Pseudorhodoplanes sinuspersici: one gene and its partner. The protein of the gene in region 2 interacts with the protein of the main gene of each other region in a pairwise test. Links are inferred from orthologs where the notes say so. Each region holds a gene or a part of one and is shown on either strand. Other genes may lie near its edges.

Region 1 (5,692 bases), 2.6 Mb from region 2 along the record:
TTTACCTTTTACGAAGCGAAATTTATTGTGTGTATCGGGTCCATTCGCGTGTTTAATGTTGATGATCGCAGATATCGATATTGTTCTGCTGCGAACCTTTGTGGCGATCGTCGAGACGAATGGGCTGACGTCCGCCGGTAAAAAAGTCGGCCGCACGCAGCCGGCGATTACGCACCAGATCAAAAGGCTTGAAGAAAATCTCGGACGCCCCTTATTTGGCCGCGACCGCCGCAATCTCACGCTTACGCGCGATGGTGAAATTTTCCTCGGATATGCGCGAAACCTGCTCCGTATCAACGACGAGATAAGAGCGCGTTTCTCAGCGCCGATGATTGAGGGACATGTCAAACTGGGAATGCCGGATTTGTATGCGCCCTATCTTTTGCCCGGCATTCTTGGAAGTTTTGCACGCGCGCATCCTGGTATCCAGGTTGAACTGATGTGTACGCGCAGCGTTCACCTTCACGCTGCGCTGCAGCGTGAAGAGATTGATATTGCGCTGATGACCAACCAGCCGGAATTCCGGGGCGGGGACACGGTGCGTCTTGAAAAACTCGTCTGGGTCACTGGGCCCATGACCGATTTGGAAATCGAAGAGCCTCTGCCGCTGGCGCTCATGCCTCCAGGCAGCGTGCTGCGTCAGCGTGCGCTGGAATCGCTGGATCGGCTTGGACGCAAGTGGCTTATTACATCCGTTTGCGACAGCGTTGCCGGATTGAGAGCCTCAGTGCTGGCGGGATTGGCGATCTCCGTTTTTCCTGAATGTGCAGTCACCTCCGAGCTGCGTATTCTTGGAAAAGCCGAGGGGCTGCCAAACCTGCCGTCGATTGAAATCGTCCTGTATCGAAGCGCGAAAAGGATATCGGCGGTTGCCGAACATCTTGCTCAGTACATCGCTGCCGAATTTGCGCAGGTCGAGGTGTATCCGGGAATTGAACTGAGCAGGCGTTTCTGAATCGCAGAATTGAAGGCGTTCGGTCCTGCGTGCTGGCTCGTCGGGTCTCGACATTCGCCAATCTTGCTGATGACAATCTTCGAACTGGCAGTTCTTGCGAAGCTGACGAACAGGCCGCGTTGTGACGCCTCACCTTGGCCGCGTCAGGCTTTACTGTGGTGGCTTCTGCCCTGGGAGTGCAAAGGTCTAGAATGTCTGCCTGCGATTGGCTTTGAAGTTTTTTCCAACGTCCAAATAGATCTTGTTGATGCCGAGGACACCTGTCGTTGTATTGATAATAACGGGAAAGAAGACGCTCATGGCCACTCTCTTCCAACTCGGCAATCTTCTGCGCCAAGAATCAGCGCGCGTGGCCAATAGCTGCTTGCGGTTAAAGACGGCTCTAAATGGGCGCAAGCGGCCCGCTATTCGACGAGCGGTGTTGCCATGAACATGAAGAAAGGCCTTTGCTCTCAACAATCAGTTGAGGCTACGCATCCACGATCGCCGACAGCGCATTCTCCTGGATGAAGTCGCGGCGCGGTTCGACAAGATCGCCCATCAGGCGGCCGAAAATATCGTCGGCCTCGTCCGACTCGCGGACCTTCACCTGCAGCAGCGAACGCACATCGGTGTCGAGCGTGGTTTCCCAGAGCTGGTCGGGGTTCATCTCGCCGAGCCCCTTGTAACGCTGCATCGAAATGCCCTTGCGGCCGACATTGGTCACGGCCTCGAACAGACCGACCGGTCCGAAGATGATCGTTTCCTCGCCCTTGCGGCGCAGCGTGCTGGGCTTGGCGTAGACGTCCTGCAACAGGGGCGCATATTCGTCGAGCCGGCGCGCGTCGGCAGAGCCAAGCAGCGCCTGATCGATCATCGCCACGTCTTTCACGCCACGCACGGTCCGCTCGAAATGGAAACCTTCAGTATCGAAACGGCCTTGCCAGCCACGCTCGGTTTCATCCGACAGCGAGTCGAGACGCCGAGCGATATATTCGGCCGCGTTAGCGGCGCTTTCCAGATTGCCGGTGACGCGTGGCGTGAGCACGCCGGCAATAGCCGCTTGTTCGATCACTTTGCGATTATAGCGCGAATGCAGGCCATTCAGCAGGTTGCGCACCGAGCGCGCATTTTCGAGCAGCCTGCGTAGATCGCCACCGGCACGTTCCTCGCCATTGGCGAGTTTCAGCACGCTGTCCTCAAGACCGTTTTCGATCAGATAATCTTCCAGCGCACGCTCGTCCTTCAGATATTGCTCGGACTTGCCGCGAGAGACTTTGTAGAGCGGCGGCTGTGCGATGTAGAGGTAGCCGCCTTCGATGATGTCCGGCATCTGCCGGAAGAAGAAGGTCAGCAGCAGCGTGCGGATATGGGAGCCGTCCACGTCCGCGTCTGTCATGATGATGATCTTGTGATAGCGCAGCTTGTTGATGTCGAACTCGTCGCGAATGCCGGCACCGAGCGCGGTGATCAACGTGCCGATTTCATTCGACGACAGCATCTTGTCGAAGCGCGCGCGTTCGACATTGAGGATCTTGCCGCGCAGCGGCAGCACAGCCTGGAATTCGCGATTGCGCCCTTGTTTTGCAGAGCCGCCGGCGCTGTCACCCTCGACGATGAAGAGCTCCGATTTTGCCGGATCGCGTTCCTGACAATCGGCGAGCTTGCCGGGCAACGACGAGATGTCGAGCGCGCCCTTGCGGCGTGTCAGCTCGCGCGCCTTGCGTGCGGCTTCCCGCGCCGCGGCGGCTTCGACCACCTTATTGACGATGACCTTGGCTTCGGACGGATGTTCCTCGAACCAGCCCTGCAAAGCCTGGTTGACGACGTTTTCGACGACAGGCCGGACTTCGGACGAGACAAGCTTGTCCTTGGTCTGCGACGAGAATTTCGGATCGGGCACTTTTACCGACAGCACCGCCGTCAGACCTTCGCGGCAATCGTCGCCGGTCAGCGCCACCTTTTCCTTTTTGCTGGAGCCATTGTTCTCGGCATAACTCGTGATCTGGCGGGTCAGCGCACCGCGGAAGCCGGCCAGATGGGTACCGCCGTCGCGCTGCGGAATGTTGTTGGTAAAGCAGAGCACGCTCTCGTGGTAGCCGTCATTCCACCACAGCGCGCATTCAACGGTGATGCCGTCGCGCTCAATGCTGATGTTGATCGGCTGCGGGATCAGCGGGCTCTTGTTGCGATCGAGATATTTGACGAAGGCCTCGATACCGCCATCGTAGCGCATTTCCTCGCGCTTCTCGACGGCATGGCGTGCGTCGGTCAGGATCACGGACACGCCGGAATTCAGGAACGCTAATTCGCGCAAACGATGCTCAAGCGTCGAGAAATCAAACTCGGTCATCGTAAAGGTTTGCGGCGAGGGCAGGAATGTCACTTCCGTTCCCTTGCGACCCTCGGCGTCACCGGTCACCTGCAATGGTGCCTGCGCGACACCGTCGCGGAACTCCATGGTGTGTTCTTTGCCGTCGCGCCAAATCGTGAGCCTCAGCCAGGTTGATAGCGCATTGACCACGGACACGCCGACGCCATGCAGGCCGCCGGAGACCTTGTAGGAATTCTGATCGAATTTTCCGCCGGCATGGAGCTGCGTCATGATCACTTCCGCAGCCGAGACCCCTTCGCCCTTGTGGATGTCGACGGGGATACCGCGGCCATCATCGCGTACGGTGCAGGAACCGTCCGGATTGAGCGTGACCATCACATTGCTCGCGTGACCCGCAAGGGCTTCGTCGATCGCGTTGTCGACGACTTCGTAAACCATGTGATGCAAGCCGGAGCCATCGTCGGTATCGCCGATATACATGCCCGGCCGCTTGCGTACGGCATCCAGGCCCTTCAGGACCTTGATGGATTCGGCATCGTAACCGGAAGACGTCTCAGGAGTATCGTCGCGAGCGGGCTCAGCCATAGGGGCCTTCGAATCAGTGTCGAAAAAATGCGTGAAATCGTGTCTGATGTGACACGAAAAAGTCGAGGCGTACAGCCCGATTTTCAATAGCTTAAGTGGTTGTATTTGAACAATTTTTCAAGACCGGCAGAGGGCAGAAATTAGGCCTTTCCTGCGGCGGTGAGCCGGCTGATTTTCAGCGCCTTTTGCGGTCGGTTCCGGGGGGCGCCGATGTCTCGTTTTTGGTCTGGTTTTCGGCGTCGATGTCTGGTCCAAGTTCGAATGTCTTGCTGGGACTATAGTCCGGAATCGCCTCGGTGAAGGAACCAAGGGCCGTTGCCCAGATCTCGACGCGCGTGACATCCTTACGCAGGCCATCAAGGGCTTCCTGCAGGCGCTTGTTGATTTCCTCGGGTCCGGTTTTGTGTTTCTCCGCGCTTCCGGTTTTCCTCGCCATCTCGCAACTCCCAGCCCAAGCGGGCCCTGAGACGGGCCAGCCCGTTCGGCTTTTTTCTTGTTGGGACAAACCCCAGCTGCAACAGCAGTTCCACATGTACAGGTGAAGAAAGACGCATACGTGCTGGGAACCGTCTCAGCGGCGTGATGTGACTTGGCCCTGCGTCACATCGAAAATCTGCGCGCGATCGGCGATATCGTCGAAAGCCTGCGGATCGGCGCCAGTCATCCAAACCTGCGCGCCAAGCTCGGCGAGCGCATCATAGAGCGCGCGCCGCCGCGCCGGATCGAGATGCGCCGAAACTTCATCGAGCAGCAACAATGGTGCGTAGCCAGTCATGTCGGCGATCAGGGCAGTATGCGCGAGCACCAGACGGATCAGGATCGCTTTCTGTTCGCCCGTCGAGGCGTCGGCTGCCGGAATGCCTTTTGGTCCATAGGTGACCTCGAGATCGGTGAGATGCGGGCCATCGAGCGTGCGGCCCGCAGCGGCATCGCGCGAGCGACTATTGCGGAGCACATCGCGATAACGTTGCTCGATCTCGGATGCGGGTTCGGCGAGCAGCGCATTCTCCATCCAGCCATTCAATTTGATCTCGGCAAACGGAAATGCTGTGGCCGCGCCGCGGCCCGCCGCGAGAGCGGTTTGCAGCCGCGTCATGGTTTCGCTGCGCAGGGCCGCGACCGCAACAGCAAGCTCCGCCGTTTCATGCTCGACGGCGTCGAGCCAATGCGGATCGGGATTGGGACTTTCCAAAAGACGGTTGCGCGAGCGCAGCGATCGCTCGAGAGCGGAGACACGGCTCGAATGTCTGGCATCGACAGCCAATACCAGTCGGTCGAGGAAGCGTCTGCGTTCGGCCGCGGGCCCGCCGAACAGGCCGTCCATGGCCGGAGTCAGCCAGACGATACGCAGGTGATCGGCAAAGTCCGCGGCGGAACCGGCAGGCTCCCGATCGATCCGATAGCGACGCCCGCCGGTGGTTTCCCCTGCCTGCGGAGCTTCGATGCCGGTACCGAGCATGGTCAGCCCCAACGCTCCCTCGATTTCGGCTGAGACGGCCCAGGAGCCATCACCTTCAGCGAAGGCGACCTCGTCGAGCGTCGCGCGCCGGAGGCCTCGTCCTGGCGTCAGGAAGGAAATGGCCTCGATCAGATTGGTCTTGCCCGCCCCATTTGGTCCCACGAGCACGACAGGCTGCTCGCTCACCACAAGGCTTGCGGCGCGGTAGCTGCGAAAGTTGGTCAAGCTTAGGCGTCGGATAGAGGCGGCTGGCATGGGCGGGATATCAGTATCCGCTTGTCCCCGTGAAAGCGGGGACCCAGTTTATCTTGTGCTGGTTTCCCGCCGTAGCGGGAATGAGCGGAGAGAGTGTGCCCAACCGGCGCTTGCTCACACCCGC
Region 2 (5,945 bases):
ATCAGCACGATCGCAATCTGCAGCAGCGCTTCGGCGTAATCGAAATAAGGATCCTGTTTCAGCGCGTGCTCGCGCTTGCCTTCTTCTTCCTTGGCGCGCGAGATGAGCTCTTTCTTGCCTTCGTTGGTCTCCGGCTCGCTTTCATAGCGCGCGACGGTCTTGCGGTAGGCTTCGGCCTTTGTCTTCAAAGCCGCCCTCGCCTCCGGCGATAATGTCGTGTCGTTCAGCCACGCCAGCTCGAATTCGTCGGCGGCCAGTTGATAGACGGTCTGGCGCACATTCTTGGCCTGGAAAAAACTCCAGTAGTTCGAGGCCTGGATATTGCTGTTAAGCGCTTCCTTGGTCGCATTCTGACCGCCAAGCCCGGTGATCGCCAGCAGCATGGCGAAGAAAGCGATCGCGATCGCAGCTCTTTGCTTGAACCTGTCGTGGATCTTTTCCTGATCCATCAGCTCGCTTGCGTCTTCCGCCTGCATGACACACCCCTCATCCTGTTCGCGTCATTGAATGCCGCGAATTACAGTTCGTTTGCTGGATTATGATAAAAGCGGGCTTGCGCGCCCGATTTACGATCCGTTGGAGACGTCTTCGCCGTCGTCGGACAGCCGCTCGACCGACACCACCCGCTCGTCTTCCGCCGTGTCGAACACGATCACACCCTGCGTCGACCGGCCGGCGATGCGGATGCCGCTGACACCGGTGCGGATCAGCTTGCCCGCATCGGTGACCAGCATGATCTGATCCGACTCTTCCACCGGGAAGGAGGCGACGATCTTGCCGTTCTTCTGCGTGATCGCCATGGCGGTGATGCCTTTGCCGCCGCGGCCGGTGATCCGGTACTCGTACGACGATGTGCGCTTGCCATAGCCGCGTTCGGAGAGTGTCAGCACGAATTGCTCGGCTGCCGACATCTCGACATAGCGCGCCTCGCCCAGTTCGATGCCGTTGCCATTGGTCTCCTCTGCGTCGGCCGGCGCGGTCTCGTCGGCTTCGCCACCGCGACGCACGGCATTGGCCCGGCGCAGATAAGCGACGCGTTCTTCGGACGAGGCCTCCACATGACGCAGGATCGTCATCGAGATGAGCGTATCGCCTTCGGCCAGCGCAATGCCGCGCACGCCGCGCGATGTACGGCCGGTGAAGACACGTACTTCCGGCACAGCAAAGCGGATGCATTGGCCGCCGGCGGCCGTCAGCAGCACGTCGTCCTTCTCGGTGCAGATCTGCACGTCGACGATCGCCTCGCCATCTTCAAGCTTCATGGCGATGATGCCGGACGGACGCACGTCGGCGAAATCGGACAGCTTGTTACGTCGCACGGTGCCGCTGGTGGTCGCGAACATCACATCGAGTTCGGACCACGTCGTCTCGTCTTCCGGCAACGGCATGATGGTGGTGATGCGCTCGCCCTGCGCCAGCGGCAGGATATTGATCAGCGCCTTGCCGCGCGCCTGTGGTGCTGCCACCGGCAGCTTCCAGACCTTCAGCTTGTAGACGCGGCCGAGCGAGGAGAAATACAGCATCGGCGCGTGGGTCGAGGCCACGAACAGCCGCGCGACGAAATCCTCGTCCCGTGTCTGCATGCCGGCACGGCCTTTGCCGCCGCGGCGCTGCGCCCGATAGGTCGAGAGCGGCACGCGCTTGATGTAACCCTGATGCGAGACGGTGACGACCATGTCCTCGCGGTGGATGAGATCTTCCTCCTCCACCTCGTCCATCTGTTCGACGATCTCGGTGCGGCGCGGCGTCGCGAAGGCGTCCCTCACTTCCGCCAGTTCGTCCTTGACGATCTGCTGGATCCGCGCGCGCGAGCGCAGGATATCGAGATAATTGCTGATCTCGGCCGCCAGCTTGTCCAGTTCGGCCTGGATTTCCTCGACGCCGAGCGCGGTCAGGCGCTGCAGCCGCAGGTCGAGAATGGCGCGTGCCTGGGTCTCGGAGAGCTTGTAGGTGCCGTCTTCGTTGATGCGGTGACGCGGATCGTCGATCAGCGTGATCATCGCCTCGACATCCCGGGCCGGCCAGTCGCGCGCGATCAACGCCTCGCGCGCCGCGTTGGCGTCTTTCGATGCCCGGATCAGCCGGATGATCTCGTCGATATTGGCGACGGCGATGGCCAGACCGACCAACACATGCGCGCGGTCGCGCGCCTTGTTGAGCAGGAATTTGGTGCGCCGCGACACCACCTCTTCGCGGAACGCCAGGAAGGACGACAACAGGTCCTTCAGGTTCATCAGCAGCGGGCGGCCACCATCCAGCGCCACCATATTGGCGCCGAACGAGGTCTGCAGCGGCGTGTAGCGATAAAGCTGGTTCAGCACGACATCGGGAATGGCATCGCGCTTCAGTTCGATGACGACGCGATAGCCTTCGCGGTTGGACTCGTCGCGCAGGTCGGCGACACCCTCGATCTTCTTCTCGCGCACCAGTTCGGCGATGCGCTCAACCATTGTGGCTTTGTTCACCTGATACGGGATTTCGGTGACGACGATGGCTTCCCGCTCCTTGCGGACCGTCTCCATCTCGACCTTGCCGCGCATCATGATCGAGCCGCGGCCGGTGTGATAAGCGTTGCGGATGCCGCCGCGGCCAAGGATCACGCCGCCGGTCGGGAAATCGGGTCCCGGAATGATCGCGTTGAGGTCGTCGATCGAGATCGCCGGATCGTCGATCATCGCGACGCAAGCGTCGATCAGTTCGCCGAGATTATGCGGCGGAATATTGGTCGCCATGCCGACGGCGATGCCGCCGGCGCCATTGGCCAGAAGATTGGGGAAACGCGCCGGCAGAACCGCCGGCTCTCTTTCGTTGCCGTCATAGTTCGGATTGAAATCGACGGTGTCGCTGTCGATGTCGGCCAGAAGCGACATCGCCGGACGCGCCAGGCGCGATTCTGTATAACGCATCGCCGCGGGTGGATCGCCGTCGACCGAGCCGAAATTGCCCTGCCCGTCGATCAGCATCAGGCGCATGGAGAAATCCTGCGCCATACGCACCAGCGAGTCATAGATCGCCTGGTCGCCGTGCGGGTGATATTTACCCATCACGTCACCGACGATACGCGCCGATTTCACGTATTTCTTGTCGGGCGTATGCCCCTGCTCGTTCATCGAATAGAGGATGCGCCGATGCACGGGCTTGAGGCCGTCACGCGCGTCCGGCAGCGCACGCGAGACGATCACGCTCATGGCGTAATCGAGATACGAGCGCTTCATTTCCTCCGTGATCGACACGGGGCGAATATCCGGCGGCAGGGAGCCTCCGGACGCGGGATTTTCAGGTTCAGACAAGGAATTTTTCCAGCAGAATTCGGCTGGCGCTCCCATAGCCGATTCACGTCGCCAAAGCCAACACTTTTATGACGGAAACCTCGTAAATTTCTCTTATATTTCAAATTGTTAGGCGACCCTTTTTAGTCACCTACGAACCTGCCCCAGCATTGCCTTTTTTCACGCTTCGGGCGAGGCTCGTTGCATGCCGTTCGACTTCTTCATCTCGGCCCTCGTCACTCTGCTGGTTGTGGTCGATCCGCTCGGGCTCGTGCCGATCTTCGTCTCGTTGACGAAGGGGCTGCCGGCCAAGGCGCGCCGTCAGGTCGCGCTGCGCGCCAGCCTGATTGCCTTTGCCATCCTGTGCGGGGCAACGCTGATTGGCAGTTGGCTCCTGAACAAGCTGGGCATCGGCCTGCCGGCGTTCCGCATCGCCGGCGGCCTGCTGCTGTTCTCGATCGCCTCAGAAATGGTGTTCGGCGTGCGCATCGTGCGGAAATCGCATGAGGCGGAAGCGGCGATCGACGATCAGGTGCGCAATATCGCCGCCTTCCCGCTGGCGATCCCGCTGATGGCCGGCCCCGGCGCGATCACCGCCGCCATTCTCCTGGCTGGACGCGCCGGCCAGGACATCGTCCGCCTGGGCAGTCTGATTGCGGTCATCGCCATCGTGCTGATTTCGTGCCTGCTCGCCTTCATGATCGGCGCGCGACTGGCGAAACTGCTCGGCGTCACCGGCAACATCGTGCTGGAGCGCCTGCTCGGCGTCATCCTCGCCGCGCTCGCCGTGCAATTCGTGATCGACGGCGTGCGCGCGGCGTGGGCTTAACGCGGCCCGGGCTAGAACGGAATTTCGTCGTCCATGTCGCCGCGACCGCCGCCGCCAGCCATCGCCGGCCGGCGCGAGGCGGTCGGTCCGGGCGAGCCGAAATCGTCAGCCCCAGAATAATCGGACACGCGGTCACCACCGCCGCCACCGCTGCGGCCATCCAGCATGGTCAGCGTCGAGTTGAAGCCCTGCAGCACCACTTCGGTCGAGTATTTCTCGACGCCGTCCTTGTCGGTCCATTTGCGGGTCTGCAGCGCACCCTCGATGTAAACCTTGGCGCCCTTCTTCAGATATTGCTCGGCGACCTTGCACAGGCCCTCATTGAAGATCACCACGCGATGCCACTCGGTCTTTTCCTTGCGCTCGCCGGTCGCCTTGTCGCGCCAGGTGTCGGACGTCGCGATCGAGAGGTTGGCAATCGGCCGCCCGTCCTGCGTCCGGCGGATTTCGGGGTCCTTCCCGAGATTTCCTACCAGGATCACTTTGTTCACCGAACCCGCCATAACACTCTCCCGTTCAAACCGGCGCAATCCCGCACCCTAGTGCGTCGCGTCCGCCGCCGCTTGCCGCAGCAAGCCTTTTCCACAAGTGGTCGCGCACAAGGCCGGTTCAACACCATACCGTCAACAAAGTTCTCTTTTTGTTCTAGCAGCAAAAATACCGCTGCGCAACTCAAAGGCCTCCGGCATCGCGCGCTCGGCCCTACATCCTCGGCAGCGGCTGCCTGAGCTTGAAGTAGCCCGGCCAGGGATCGCTGCGGCCCAAAAACTTTGCCGCCTCGCCCACCGCCACCGGATGCGCATTGTCGAGCCGGGCCAGCTTCTGCCACGACACCGGCATCGCGACATAGGCACCTGGCCGCGCCCGCGTCGAGAACGGGCAGATCGCCGTCGCGCCGCGCTGGTTGCGCAGATAATCGACGAAGATCTTTCCCTTGCGCTTGGCCTTCGACATGTTGGCGACGAAACGGTCGGGATGCTCCTCCGCCATCACCCGCGCCAGCGCTTCGGCGAATTCGCGATGCTCGTCCCAGCTATGGCCGGGCTTGAGCGGTGCGACCACATGCACGCCCTTCCCGCCCGTCACCATCGGGAAGGATTCAAGACCGAGATCCTTCAGCCGGGCGCGCATCTCCTTCGCCGCTTCCCTGACATGTATGAAGTCGAGCCCCTCGTCGGGATCGAAATCGAAGATCAGCCGGTCCGGCTTCTCGACATCGTCGACATGGCAGCACCACAGATGCAGTTCCAGCACGCCCACCTGCACCGCGGCGATGAGCCCGCGCTCGTCCTCGATATAGAGATATTTGTCGGTGCCCGATTTCTCGCGAATGCTGATCGACTTGAACTCGCCGGGAAAGCCATCCGAGGCATGCTTCTGATAGAAGCACGATCCGCCGCTGCCACTCGGACAGCGCACGAGGCTGATCGGCCGGTCAACAATATGCGGCAGCATCGCATCGGCAATCGACAGATAATGATCGATCAACTCGCGCTTGGTGACGTCCTGGGCCGCGAACAGCACCTTATCGGGATGGGTGACGCGGACGCCTTCGATTTGCTCTGCACCGTCGCTGGCGGACGAACGGACAGGCTTGCGCGGGGCCGCCGCCTTCCGCCGCGCGCTGCTCGCTTTCGGCGCAGACTTGCTTGCCGCCTTCTTTGCGGATGTCGCAGCAGCCTTGGCCACCTTGCGTGTCGGCATCGGCGTCTCCTTCACGATCTCTTTTGCGGGCTTGTCGCTGCGCAATCCCTTGAACGACGCCTGCCGGACGAGGCCATCGCGCGTCCAGCCGCGAAAGGCGATTTCGGCGACGAGCTGCGGTTCGATGAACTTCGCGCGCCGCG

Evidence for each region. Proteins that work in one complex are often made in the same cells at the same time.
Region 1: the proteins of gyrA (region 2) and gyrB interact in binary tests that used the Escherichia coli proteins (3 or more experiments, as listed by UniProt). The link is inferred for Pseudorhodoplanes sinuspersici from one-to-one orthologs.

What each region holds. Positions count from the first base shown.
Region 1 is NZ_CP021112.1:1,929,031-1,934,722, forward strand. The notes cover bases 1,140-4,167. They hold gyrB (DNA topoisomerase (ATP-hydrolyzing) subunit B), read right to left. Parts: upstream 3,855-4,167; coding sequence 1,425-3,854; downstream 1,140-1,424. Other genes in these bases: CAK95_RS09440 (hypothetical protein), read right to left, coding at 4,030-4,167. In the rest of the region: CAK95_RS09430 (LysR substrate-binding domain-containing protein), read left to right, coding at 56-955; more of CAK95_RS09440, read right to left, coding at 4,168-4,290; DNA replication/repair protein RecF, read right to left, coding at 4,426-5,568; dnaN (DNA polymerase III subunit beta), read right to left, coding at 5,683-5,692. UniProt on the Escherichia coli protein: DNA gyrase negatively supercoils closed circular double-stranded DNA in an ATP-dependent manner to maintain chromosomes in an underwound state.
Region 2 is NZ_CP021112.1:4,560,038-4,565,982, reverse strand. The notes cover bases 367-3,647. They hold gyrA (DNA gyrase subunit A), read right to left. Parts: upstream 3,291-3,647; coding sequence 567-3,290; downstream 367-566. Other genes in these bases: CAK95_RS22240 (MarC family protein), read left to right, coding at 3,475-3,647; CAK95_RS22250 (DUF4337 domain-containing protein), read right to left, coding at 367-476. In the rest of the region: more of CAK95_RS22250, read right to left, coding at 1-366; more of CAK95_RS22240, read left to right, coding at 3,648-4,098; CAK95_RS22235 (single-stranded DNA-binding protein), read right to left, coding at 4,110-4,601; ligD (DNA ligase D), read right to left, coding at 4,801-5,945. UniProt on the Escherichia coli protein: A type II topoisomerase that negatively supercoils closed circular double-stranded (ds) DNA in an ATP-dependent manner to maintain chromosomes in an underwound state.